One region of the Dietzia sp. 2505 genome, then DNA from elsewhere that is predicted to be linked to it. Evidence: riboswitches for the same ligand, from Rfam matches in the RefSeq annotation. Region 1 holds a riboswitch; the other holds the start of a gene.

Region 1 (5,705 bases):
CCCCGGGTCGTTGACCAGGAACGGGTAGATCAACGGCATGTCCGCGATCGCCGCGTCGGTCGCGCACGACGCCGACAGCGCGGCGTTCTTGCCCGGCAGCCACTCCAGCGAACCGTGCTTGCCGATGTGGACCAGCGCGTGGGCGCCGAAACCCCGCGCCAGCCACCGGTAGGCGGCCAGGTAGTGGTGGGAGGGCGCCAACTCGGGATCGTGGTAGATCGCGACCGGGTTCTCGCCGAACCCGCGGGGCGGCTGGATCAACAGGACGACATTGCCGGCCTGGATGGTGGCCAGGACGATCTCGCCGGCGTCGTTGACGAACAGCTGACCGGGCGCCTGCCCCCAGGCCTCGACCATCTCGGAGCGCAGCGACTCGGGCAGGTCCGCCGTCCACGCGAGGTAGTCGTCGGTCGAGATCCGCACGTGACTGTCGGTGAGCTGGGCGTTCGTGAGCCACTCCTCGTCCTGACCGCCCGCGGCGATCAGGGCGTGGATCAGCGCGTCTCCGGCGGCGGTGTCGTCGGCGTAGTCCCCCGCGGTGTCGAGGAACCGGGCGACCGGCCCGTCCGCCGGCCCCAGGTCGTACCCCTCGTCGCGCATGCGGCGCAGGAGTCGGATGGTCGACACCGGGGTGTCCAGACCGACCGCGTTTCCGATCCGCGAGTGCTTGGTCGGGTAGGCCGAGAGCACCAGCGCGACGCGTCGCTCGGCCGCGGGCACGTGACGCAGCCGCGCGTGCGAGACCGCGATCCCCGCGACGCGGGCGCAGCGTTCGGGGTCGGCCACGTACCGGGGCAACCCGTCGGCGTCGATCTCCTTGAACGAGAACGGCGCGGTGATGATTCGGCCGTCGAACTCGGGGATCGCGATCTGGTTGGCCGAGTCCAGCGGGTTGACGCCGTCGTCGGAGGCCTCCCAGTCCTCCCGACTCCACGTCAGGCACAGCCCCTGCAGCACCGGGATGTCGAGCGTCGCGATCCGTTCGACGTCCCACGTCTCGTCCTCGCCGCCCGCGCTCACCGCGCCTGGCGTGGTGCCGCCGGCGGCCAGGACCGTGACGATCAGCGCGTCGAGCGTCCCGAGCGCCTCGAACAGCTCGTCGGGGGCCGAGCGGAGCGACCCGGCGAACACGGGGACGCCCACGGCCTGCCCGGTGGCGTCGATGGCATCGGCGAGCGCATGCGCGAACTCCGAGTTCCCGCTGACCTCGTGCGCCCGGTAGTAGAGCACTCCCACGCGGGGGACGCCCCGCGACTGGTCGGTTCCGATCGGGGAGGCCACAGACTCCGGCCGCGGTGGCATCCCCCACACCGGGACGCTCTCCGGGGGTGCGAATCCGGTGCCGGTGAGCAGCACGGTGTCCGAGAGGAAGGCGTGGAGCTGGGCGAGGTTCCGCTCTCCCCCCTCGGCGAGGTAGCGGTGTGCCTCGGCCGCGATACCGATCGGGACGGTGGACAACTCCATCAGGTCGGCGTCCGGGGCCTGCTCGCCGCCCAGGACGACCACCGGCCGGCCGGAGGCCATGACCGCGGCGAACCCGGGCTCCCACGACCGGCGGGACCCGAGGATCCGGACCACGACCAGGTCGGCGCCGGCGAGCAGGCCGGGCAGGTCCGAGTCCACGTCGACCCGGGACGGGTTGCCGAGCGTCCACTGCGCGCGAGAGGCCCGCGCGGAGAGCAGATCCGTGTCCGAGGTGGACAGCAGGGTGATGCGTGGTGGCTGGCCCGAGCGCCGTGGTGATGCCGTGTCAGTCGATGGTGCGGTGTCGTCCGATGGTGCGGTGTCGTCCGATGGTGCCGAGGCGTCCTCAGGGGACGCCGAACGCCGGTCATGGCGCATGTTCTTCTCCAAACCCTCGTGGAACATGACGCCGTGGCCGGTCTCCTGGCTTTCGCATCGACGCCGCGCGACCGACCTTCCCGGGCCTGGGCCCAGTGGTCTCCGCCCCACTCGGGGACGGACGAGGGTGCGCGACTCCGCGACTACAGTGGCGAGGGCCGCGCCGGCTTTTCCTCCGGCTTCCCGAGCACCACGGCACCGGCGAGCCTATCCGGCGCCGCTCCCCAACGGGTGTCCGGCCGCCGGCTACCCGCTCGCCGCGCCACACCCCCGGGTGCCACACTGAGCCCCGTGAGCGTTTCCGGACCGACCCGCCGCACCCGCACCGACATGTGCCCCGGCGTCCTGCGCCCGTGGCCCGCCGAGGACGGCGCCCTTGTCCGGCTCCGCGTCCCGGGCGGACGGGTGTCGCCGGAGTCCCTCGCCGCGCTGCATAGGGTCGCAGCGAAATACGGCGACGACGACGTGCACGTGACCACACGAGCCAACCTGCAGTTGCGGGCCCTGCCGATGAGCCGCGACGGACGGCTCGCGGACGAGGTCGTGGCGGCCCTCGCCGCGACCGGGCTGCTGCCCGCCCCGTCGCACGAGCTCGTCCGCAACGTGCTCGTCTCCCCGCTCACCGGCCTGGTCGGCGGGAGGGCCGACCTCCGCCGCGTGACCGACCGGCTCGACGCCGGTCTCCGGGCGGATCCCGGGCTGGCCGGGTTGTCCGGGCGGTTCCTGTTCGTCCTCGACGACGGCCGCGGCGACCTGGTGGACCGCCCCGGGGACCTGGGGCTGGCGGCCCTCGACGCCGACACCGTGCAGCTGCGGGCGGGTGCGGACTGGTCGGCGGTGGTGCCCCTCGAGGAGGCGGCCGATCGCCTGCTCGACCTGGCCCGCGATTTCGCCGCCGCCCGCGGTACCGGCCCCGACGCGCCCTGGCACGTGCGTGAACTCCCGGTGCCGCTGACCGCCGCCTGCCCGGGCGACGGTCGTCTCCCCACCCCGGCCCCCGCGCTGCCGTACGGCCCGGTCCCGGGCTCCTCGGGACGGATCGAGCACGTCGGGGCCCCGGACGGCGTCCTCACCCGTGCCGTGATCGATCGCCTCACCGGCGAGGACGTCACCGAGCTCATCGTCACCCCGTGGCGCGGCGTGCTCACCGTGCGCACGTAGACTCGCCGCTGTCCCACGGCGAGGAACCCGGTGCGAGTCCGGGGCGGTTCCGCCACTGTGAGGCCCGGTCGACGGGCCGCCAAGCCAGATACTGGCCGAGGGATCGACGCGCTTCCTGGCGCGTCGCCTGAGACTTCTGACCGGGGCGAGAACCCCGAGGAGGACCCATGCCTGCTGTCCCCAGGCCGCCACGCCGCTACGATTATGTCGACGACGGGCCTGCGATCTACGTCGACTCGTTCGCCACCATCCGGCGGGAGACCGATCTGTCGCGCGTCCCCCAGGACGCCGAGCGGCTCGCCGTCCGGATGGTGCACGGCACCGGGCAGACCGACCTCGTCGATGACCTGCAGGTCCATCCGGGACTGGTGGGGTCCGCGCGATCCGCGCTCGAGGCCGGGGCGCCGATCCTCTGCGACGCCCACATGGTGGCCTCCGGGATCACCAGGTCCCGGCTCCCCCGGAACAACGACGTGGTGTGCCTGTTGTCCGATCCCCGCGTGCCCGAGCTGGCCCGGCAGATGGGCACCACCCGCTCCGCCGCCGCCCTCTCGCTGTGGGGCGAGCGGCTCGACGGTGCCGTGGTGGCGATCGGCAACGCCCCCACCGCGCTGTTCCACCTGCTGGAGTTGCTGTTGGACGGCGCCCCCCATCCGGCGGCGATCGTCGGGTGCCCCGTGGGCTTCATCGGCGCCGCCGAGTCCAAGGCCGCGCTGGCCTGCCTGGCGGACGACCACGGTATCGACATCCCCTTCGTCACCGTCCACGGGCGACGCGGCGGGTCCGCGATGACGGTCTCCGCCGTCAACGCCCTCGCGCAGGTGGCCGAGTGAGCGCCGGTCAGGCGGGCGAGGCGGGGCGCCTGTACGGGGTCGGCGTGGGCCCCGGGGACCCCGAGCTGATCACCCTCAAGGCCGCCCGATTGATCGGTGCCGCCGACGTGGTGGCCTACCACGCCGGCCGCGGCAAGGAGTCCAACGCCAGGCGCATCGCCGCAGGTCTCATCCCCGCCGGTGCCATCGAGGAGGTACTGGAGTACCCGGTGACCACGGGCGCCACCGACCACCCCGGCGGGTACGCGGGGGCTATCGCGGACTTCTACGACCGCAGTGCGCAGCGCCTGGCCGACCATCTCGCGGCCCGGCGGGACGTGGTCCTGCTGGCCGAGGGGGACCCGCTGTTCTACGGGTCGTTCATGTACATGCACGACAAACTCTCGAGCCGGTTCGTCACCGAGATCGTGCCCGGCATCCCGGCGTTCGCCGCCGCGACCGCCGCCGCGGCCACCCCCCTGGTCCGGCAGACGGACGTGCTCACCGTGTTGCCCGGAACCCTCCCCGAGCCCGAGCTCGCCCGCCGCCTCGCGGACACCGACGGGGCGATCATCATGAAGCTCGGGCGGAACTTCCCGGCGGTGCGTCGTGCGCTGGAGGCCGCCGGACGGCTCGAGGGCGCGGTGTACGTCGAACGCGCCTCGACCGCGGCCGAGGTGCACCACCCGGTGCGGGACGTCGATCCGGCGACCGTGCCGTACTTCTCCCTCATCGTTGTCCCCGGCGACGCCCAGCACGTCGACCCGTTCGGGAGGCGCCCCTCGCCACTGGGTGAGGGGACCGTGCGCGACGCCGCCCCGGACGGGGAGCTGCACGTGGTCGGACTGGGACCGGGCCCGGACCATTGGCTCACCGCCGAGGCCCAGCGCGTGTTGGCCGAGGTCGACCACGTGGTCGGGTACGCGCCCTACGTCGACCGCGTCCCCCAGCGCGCCGGGCTCACCCGTCACTGCTCGGGCAACACCGTCGAGGTGGACAGGGCCAGGCTCGCCCTGGACCTCGCGCGCTCCGGCGAACGCGTGGCGGTGGTCTCCGGGGGCGACGCGGGCGTCTTCGGCATGGCCGCCGCGGTCTTCGAGGCCGCCGAGGACCCGATCTACTCCCGCATCGACGTGCGGGTCGCACCCGGGGTGTCCGCCGTGCAGGCGGTCGCCGCACGGGCCGGGGCACCGATCGGCGCGGACTTCGCCGTGATGAGCCTGTCCGACCGGCTCAAACCCTGGGAGGTGATCTCCCGGCGCCTCGACGCGATCGCCGCAGTGGACCTGGTCCTGGCTGTCTACAACCCCGCCTCGCGTTCGCGGACCCGCCAGGTCGCCGACGCCCGCGACGTCCTCCTCCGGCACCGGGACCCGGCCACCCCGGTGGTGGTGGGACGCGACGTGGGCCGGGCCGAGGAATCTCTGACGATCACCACTCTCGCCGAGCTCGACTGCGACTCGGTGGACATGAAGTGCCTGCTCATCGTGGGCGCGTCCGGGACCCGCGTCACCGAGTCGGGGCGGGTGTGGAGTCCGCGGTTCGTGCGGACATGAGCGCGGCTCCCGACCGCGACGCGCTGTGGCGGATCCTCGCCACCCGCCGCGACCACCGCCACTTCCATCCCACCCCGGTGCCGCGCGAGACCGTCGAGCGGCTCCTCGAGGTCTTCGCCGTGGCCCCGAGTGTCGGGCTGAGCCAACCCTGGCACGTGACCGTGATCGAGGACCGCGGCGTGCGCGAGGCCGTCCACGAGGGATTCCGAACCGTGCGCCGCGCCGAATCCGAGCGCTTCGACGGCCAGAGACGCGAACTCTACGACTCCCTGCGCCTCGAGGGCATCCTCCAGGCGCCGGTCGGGCTGATCGTCAGCCACAGGCCGCCCGCCGG
Region 2 (5,705 bases), 290 kb from region 1:
ACAACTGCTGGTGCAGGTCGAGGTGGTTGGTGGGTTCGTCCAGCAGGAGCACCTCCGGCTGCTGCGCCAACGCCCGGGCGATCGACACCCGCTGCCGTTCGCCCCCCGACAGGGCCAGGACGTCGCGGGTGGCCAACCCGGCCAACCCCACACGGTCGAGCACGGTGTCCACCACGTCGGCGTCGTCGGTCCCGAACGGCTCGAACAGCCCGCGCGTCACGGTTCGTCCGAGCCGCACCGACTCCCGGACCATGATGCCCCCCAGCGAGACCGGCTCCTGGGTGCTCACACCCACCGTGCGCGCCAGGGTCCGCCGGCGGAGTGAGGTGATGTCGTCGCCGTCGAGGCGCACCAGTCCGGCCGTCGTGGGCAGTGCCCGGTAGCAGGTGCGCAGCAGGGTCGTCTTGCCACTGCCGTTGGGGCCCACCAGCGCCGTGACCCGTCCGGGCGCGATGGTCAGGTCCACCCCGTCGAGGATCCGGCGTCCCCCGAGCTCGGTGGAGACGTCGGCCGCGGTCAGCGTGGTCATGTCGCCGACTTCCCGTAGCGCCGCCACAGCATGACCAGGAACACCGGCCCGCCCACGATCCCCGTGACCACGCCCACCGGGAGTTCGGCACCGTCGCTGACGGATCGGGCCGCGATGTCGGCCAGCACCAGGGCCACCGCGCCGAGCACCGCGGCCGTCGGCAGGAGCCGGGCCGACGTGCGCCCGGTGAGGTATCCGGCGAGATGCGGGATGAGCAGTCCGATGAACCCGATGGTCCCGGACACCGCCACCGCCCCGGCGGTGAGCATCGAGACCAGCAGCAACATGAGCAACCGGAACCGCGGGACGTTCATGCCCATGGCCGTGGCCCCGTCGTCGCCGGTCAGGAGGAGATCCAGGTGGCGGCTCGACAGCATCACCAGGACGCCCGCGACGGCGAGAATCGCAGCCGGGGCCAGGAGCATGGTCCACCCGGCGTCACCGAACCCGCCGGCCAGCCAGCGCATGACGGTGCCCAGTTGGTGGTCGTCGCCCAACACCAACAGCGTGAACGTGTTGAGCGCGCCGAACATCATCGTCAGGGCCGCCCCCACCAGAACGATCGCCGTGGTGTCGTGCGCGCGACGAGCCACCAGGACCACCCCGGCCAGCGGCAGCAGGGCGCCGAGAAAGGCGGCCATCGGGAGCGTGAAGACACCCCACATCCCGGCCCCCACACCCAGGACGGTCAGGACCACGACGCCGAAGCCGGCCCCGGACGACACCCCCAGCAGGTACGGATCGGCCAGCGGGTTGCGCGTGACCGCCTGGGCGACGCCTCCCGCCACCGCGAGGGACGCGCCGACCGCCGCCGCCATCAGCGACCTCGGCAGCCGGGACTCGATCACGATCGCCTCGCGGGCCTCGGACCACCACGGGGTGAAGGAACCCGGGGCCACACGGTGGGCGACGATCGCCCAGACGTCGCCGAGTGGGATGGACACCGACCCCAGGGAGACCCCCACCGCCACGGACAGGGCGAGGAGGCCCAGTAGCGGAGCGAGGACCAACCCCAGCGGCCGCCTGTCGCGGCGCGGTTCCGTGGTGCGGGCCTGTGACGGGGGGCGGGGCTGCGACGGGGGGCGGGATGCTTCCGCGCGGCGGTTCGGAGCCGACGGGGGGTCCGGAACCGTTGCCCCCGTGCCACGTGCGCTGCGGCCCCCGTCGTGGACGACTGTCGCCACCTCAGCGCCCGAAGGCGTCGGGGTGGAGCTCGCGGGCGATGGTCTCCACCGACGTCGCCATCCGGGAGCTCTCGAAGAAGTCGGCGAGGGGGACCACCACGATGCGGTCGTCGCGGATCGCCGGCGTCGTGGACATGATGGGCTGGTTGCGCAGGTAGGCGATCTTGTCCTCGGCGCTGGTGGCGCCGTAGTCGAGCACCACGATCGCCTCCGGCCGGCGCTCGCCGAGGATCTCCCACGTGGTCTTGAGGTAGGGCCGGTCGCCCTCGATGAAGATGTTGTCGGCTCCCGCGTACTCACCGATCAGCTGGCCGATGCCGACGCCGCCGATCGTCATCGGCTCCGCCTCGCCGCTGTCGTAGAAGAACGTCGGGGTCCCCGAGATGCCGGCCTCGTCCAGGGTGGCGCGGACCGACTCGATCCGGTCGACGATGCCCTCGGTGAGCTCCTGCGCGCCCTCCTCCAGCCCGAGGACCCGACCCAGCTGGGAGAAGTCGGTCTCGAGCATGGAGACGTCCGGGAACCCGTCGCCGCAGTACTCGGAGAACAGGAAGGTGTCGATACCCGCCGCGTCGAGGGCGTCCCGGCTGCGGCCCTCCTTCTCGTCGAACGCGCTGCGCATGCCGGCCACCACCAGGTCCGGCTCCAGATCGATGATCTGCTCCCAACTGGGGTACTCCTCGGCGAGCCCGGGTATCCGCTCCATCTCCTCGGCCACCTCGGGCAGGACGTCCTCGCGGTTCCCGTACCCGCGGCCGACGATCCGGTCCCCCGCACCCATCTGGATGAGGGTCTCCGTGACGTGGGCGTTCATCGTGATGATCCGCTCGGGCGGGGCGTCGAACGTGGATTCACGCTCACAGTTGGTGATGGTCACCGGCTCGGCGAACACCGCCCCGGAGGCGGTGCCCTCCTGCGCCTCGCCGCGGGAGCAGCCCGCGAGGGTGACCCCCGTGACGAGCAGCGCGGCGAGCGTGATGGTGGACCTGGACTGGCGACGGAACATGATCAGACCTCGGATCGTGTCGTGTTGCCCACGAACACACGAGACCCGCAGGTGGGCAGCCGTCGACGCCGGCGGCCGACCGTGCAGGACTCCGGATCGCAGACCTCGGCGATGGACGGAAGTCGCGAACCTCCGGGCAGGTAATCGGGCTCGTCGTCACCGAGGTGACGACACACCGTTGCGGGTCAGCGCCGGATTCTCACCGGTCTTCCCCTGCGTATCCGGAGATCAGCAAGTCGTGATGTCAGTATGCACAGTCGTAGCGGGAATGGTGAGGGCACCTCCCGGCAACTGTGCGCACGGGGAGGGGGTCTACTCGTCGTACCCGAGGGAGAACGCCGCCTCGAGGTCGTGCTTGGACAACGCACGGAACGCGATGTGCGTCTCTGTGTCCACCACGCCCGGGACCTTGTTCAGGCGGTCGGAGACGATGTCGGCCACCTCCTCGTTGCGGCGGGCCCGCACGAGCACGATGAGGTCGATGGTGCCCGTCACCGAGTACACCTCGGAGACCCCGTCGATCTCGGCGATCGCCTCGGCGACCTCGGGGATGCGCGCCGTCTCGGCGTGGACGAAGACGATGGCGGTGATCATGGCCTGAAGGGTAGTCCAGTCGCGCGACCCCGGCTCAGCGCATGTTCTCCGGGGTCCAGTACGCGCGCATCGAACGGATCTTGCCCTGTTCGTCGTGGGTCATCAGGTCCCACACGTTGATGGTGGCCTTGGAGTCGGCGTCGAAGTGGGTGGTGATCTCGAAGTTGAACAGCAGGTCGTCGCCGCACACCCGCGCCTCGATCACCTCGCCGTCGATCTTCATGGCCACCACGGACGAGTAGAACTCCCGGATCGCCGCCTTGCCCTCGTGGACGGTGCCGCCCCCGACCGGGTCCTCGACCGTCGCGTTCTCGGCGTAGAGGTCCATCACGGCCTCGAGATCGCCGGCGACCAGCCCGGCGATGTAGGAGTCTGCGGTGGCACGGATCTGCTCGGGGGAGGCACTCACGACGGTGGCCCTTTCGGTATGACGGCGAGACACCTCGAGCCTAGAACGTGTTCTCGAATAGGGCGCTCGTACCTCGGAATCGAAAAGAAATATGTGACTTGCGCCACACCCGTAGTGGGCCTACGCTCCGTTCACCAGACATCAGGACGTCCATCCGGCCCGGGAACGGGGTACGCCATGTCCACACGGAACGTCTCGGCCAAGGGTTCGGACGAGGAGTCCTTCCACACCGGCCGGGTGGTGATCATCTCCCTGGTCGCCGCGCTCGGCGGCTTCCTCTTCGGCTTCGACACCGCCGTCATCAACGGCGCCGTGGACGCCGTCCAGGAGACCTTCGGGATGAACGCCGGCCTCACCGGGTTCGTCGTCTCCTCTGCCCTGCTCGGGTGCATCGCCGGCGCGTATCTCGCGGGCCGCCTCGCCGACCGCTGGGGGCGCACGCGCGTCATGGTCCTGGCCTCGGCGCTGTTCACCGTCAGCGCGATCGGATCCGGGCTCGCCTTCGGCCCCTGGGATCTCATCCTGTGGCGGGTGGTCGGTGGCCTGGGCGTCGGTGCGGCCTCCGTCATCGCGCCGGCGTACATCGCCGAGGTGGCCCCGCCCTCGATCCGCGGCCGCCTCGGGTCCCTCCAGCAGCTCGCGATCGTCTCCGGCATCTTCGTCGCCCTGCTCTCCGACGCCTGGCTGGCAGCCGTGGCCGGTGGCGCGATCGAGGAACTGTGGTTGGGGATCCAGGCCTGGCGCTGGATGTTCCTCACCGAGCTGGTCCCCGCCATCACCTACGGCGTGCTGGCGCTCATGATCCCCGAGTCGCCCCGCTACCTGCTGGCCAAGGGGCTGGTCGGCGAGGCGAGAGACGTCCTGCGCACCATCCAGTCCAGCGGCGTCGACAACCGCATCAAGGAGATCCGAGCGACGGTCCGCGAGGACAGGAAGCGGTCGTGGCAGGACATGCTCACCCCGAGCGGCAGGAACCTCCTGCCGATCGTGTGGATCGGCATCGTGCTGTCCGTCTTCCAGCAGGCCGTGGGCATCAACGTGATCTTCTACTACTCGACCTCCCTCTGGCAGTCGGTCGGCTTCACCGAGGCGGATGCGCTCACCCAGACCGTCATCACCTCGGTCACGAACATCGTCGTGACGATCGTGGCCATCGCGCTGATCGACAAGATCGGGCGTCGCAGGCTGCTCATGACGGGATCAGTGGGCATGACCGTCTCGCTCGCGGTGATGGCCCTGATGTTCAGCACCGCCACGATGGGTCCGGGGCCCGACGGCGAAATGGCTCCCCAACTCGCTGATACCCAGGGGCTGGTCGCGCTGATCGCCGCCAACGGTTTCGTCGTGTTCTTCGGCATGTCCTGGGGACCGGCGGTGTGGGTGCTGCTCGGCGAGATGTTCAACAACCGCATCCGCACGGCGGCGCTCGGCCTGGCCGCGGCCGCCCAGTGGCTGGCGAACTTCGCGGTCTCCACCGCGTTCCCGCCGATGGCCGAGTTCAGCCTGACGTTCACCTACGGTTTCTACGCGGTGTCGGCGCTGCTGTCCTTGCTGTTCGTGGCCAAGTTCATCCCCGAGACCACCGGCCGCTCGCTCGAGGACATGGAGTAATCCGGCCCCCGCGCCCTCTCCGCCGCCCCCCGCCCAGCCAGGCCCGTCGCCAAGAGCGTTCCGCACACATCGGCCGAGAAAGGGGTGCGCGGAACGCTCTTCTCGATGTGGGGCGGGCAGCGGGGCGAATGGCCCGGCACGGGCCGATCAGGCCGCGTCGTCGGGCGTCCGCACCGGGCAGAACAGGTCGGTGCGCAGGGTCGCGGGATCGATGTCCGGCGAGGGTTCGGTGACGTACGACTCCCAGAACGGACTCGCCGGAGCGCGCCCCAGGGATCCGATCTCGCCCATGAACTCCTGCCACGCCTCGCCCAGCCCGTCGTAGGAGCCGAGGTGGCTCGTCACGGCGACCTGGCCGGCCGGGAGCTCGGA

The links. A riboswitch is a leader RNA that binds a small molecule or an ion and turns the genes downstream of it on or off. The one in region 1 is predicted to bind cobalamin.
Region 2: another riboswitch for cobalamin. It lies ahead of ABIE38_RS07230 (ABC transporter substrate-binding protein); the one in region 1 lies ahead of cobN (cobaltochelatase subunit CobN).

The regions. Positions count from the first base shown of each region.
Region 1 covers NZ_JBEPON010000003.1:369,247-374,951, reverse strand. Annotated here, with positions in the region: gene cobN (cobaltochelatase subunit CobN) at 1-1,869, opposite strand, end outside; cobalamin riboswitch at 1,861-2,052, opposite strand; gene ABIE38_RS08640 (ferredoxin-like domain-containing protein) at 2,134-3,003, shown strand; cobalamin riboswitch at 3,003-3,117, shown strand; gene ABIE38_RS08635 (precorrin-8X methylmutase) at 3,171-3,836, shown strand; gene ABIE38_RS08630 (precorrin-2 C(20)-methyltransferase) at 3,833-5,371, shown strand; gene bluB (5,6-dimethylbenzimidazole synthase) at 5,368-5,705, shown strand, end outside.
Region 2 covers NZ_JBEPON010000003.1:78,491-84,195, forward strand. Annotated here, with positions in the region: gene ABIE38_RS07220 (ABC transporter ATP-binding protein) at 1-529, opposite strand, end outside; gene ABIE38_RS07225 (FecCD family ABC transporter permease) at 526-1,539, opposite strand; gene ABIE38_RS07230 (ABC transporter substrate-binding protein) at 1,715-2,719, opposite strand; cobalamin riboswitch at 2,838-2,959, opposite strand; gene ABIE38_RS07235 (Lrp/AsnC family transcriptional regulator) at 3,032-3,313, opposite strand; gene ABIE38_RS07240 (SgcJ/EcaC family oxidoreductase) at 3,348-3,722, opposite strand; gene ABIE38_RS07245 (sugar porter family MFS transporter) at 3,900-5,333, shown strand; gene ABIE38_RS07250 (GyrI-like domain-containing protein) at 5,481-5,705, opposite strand, start outside.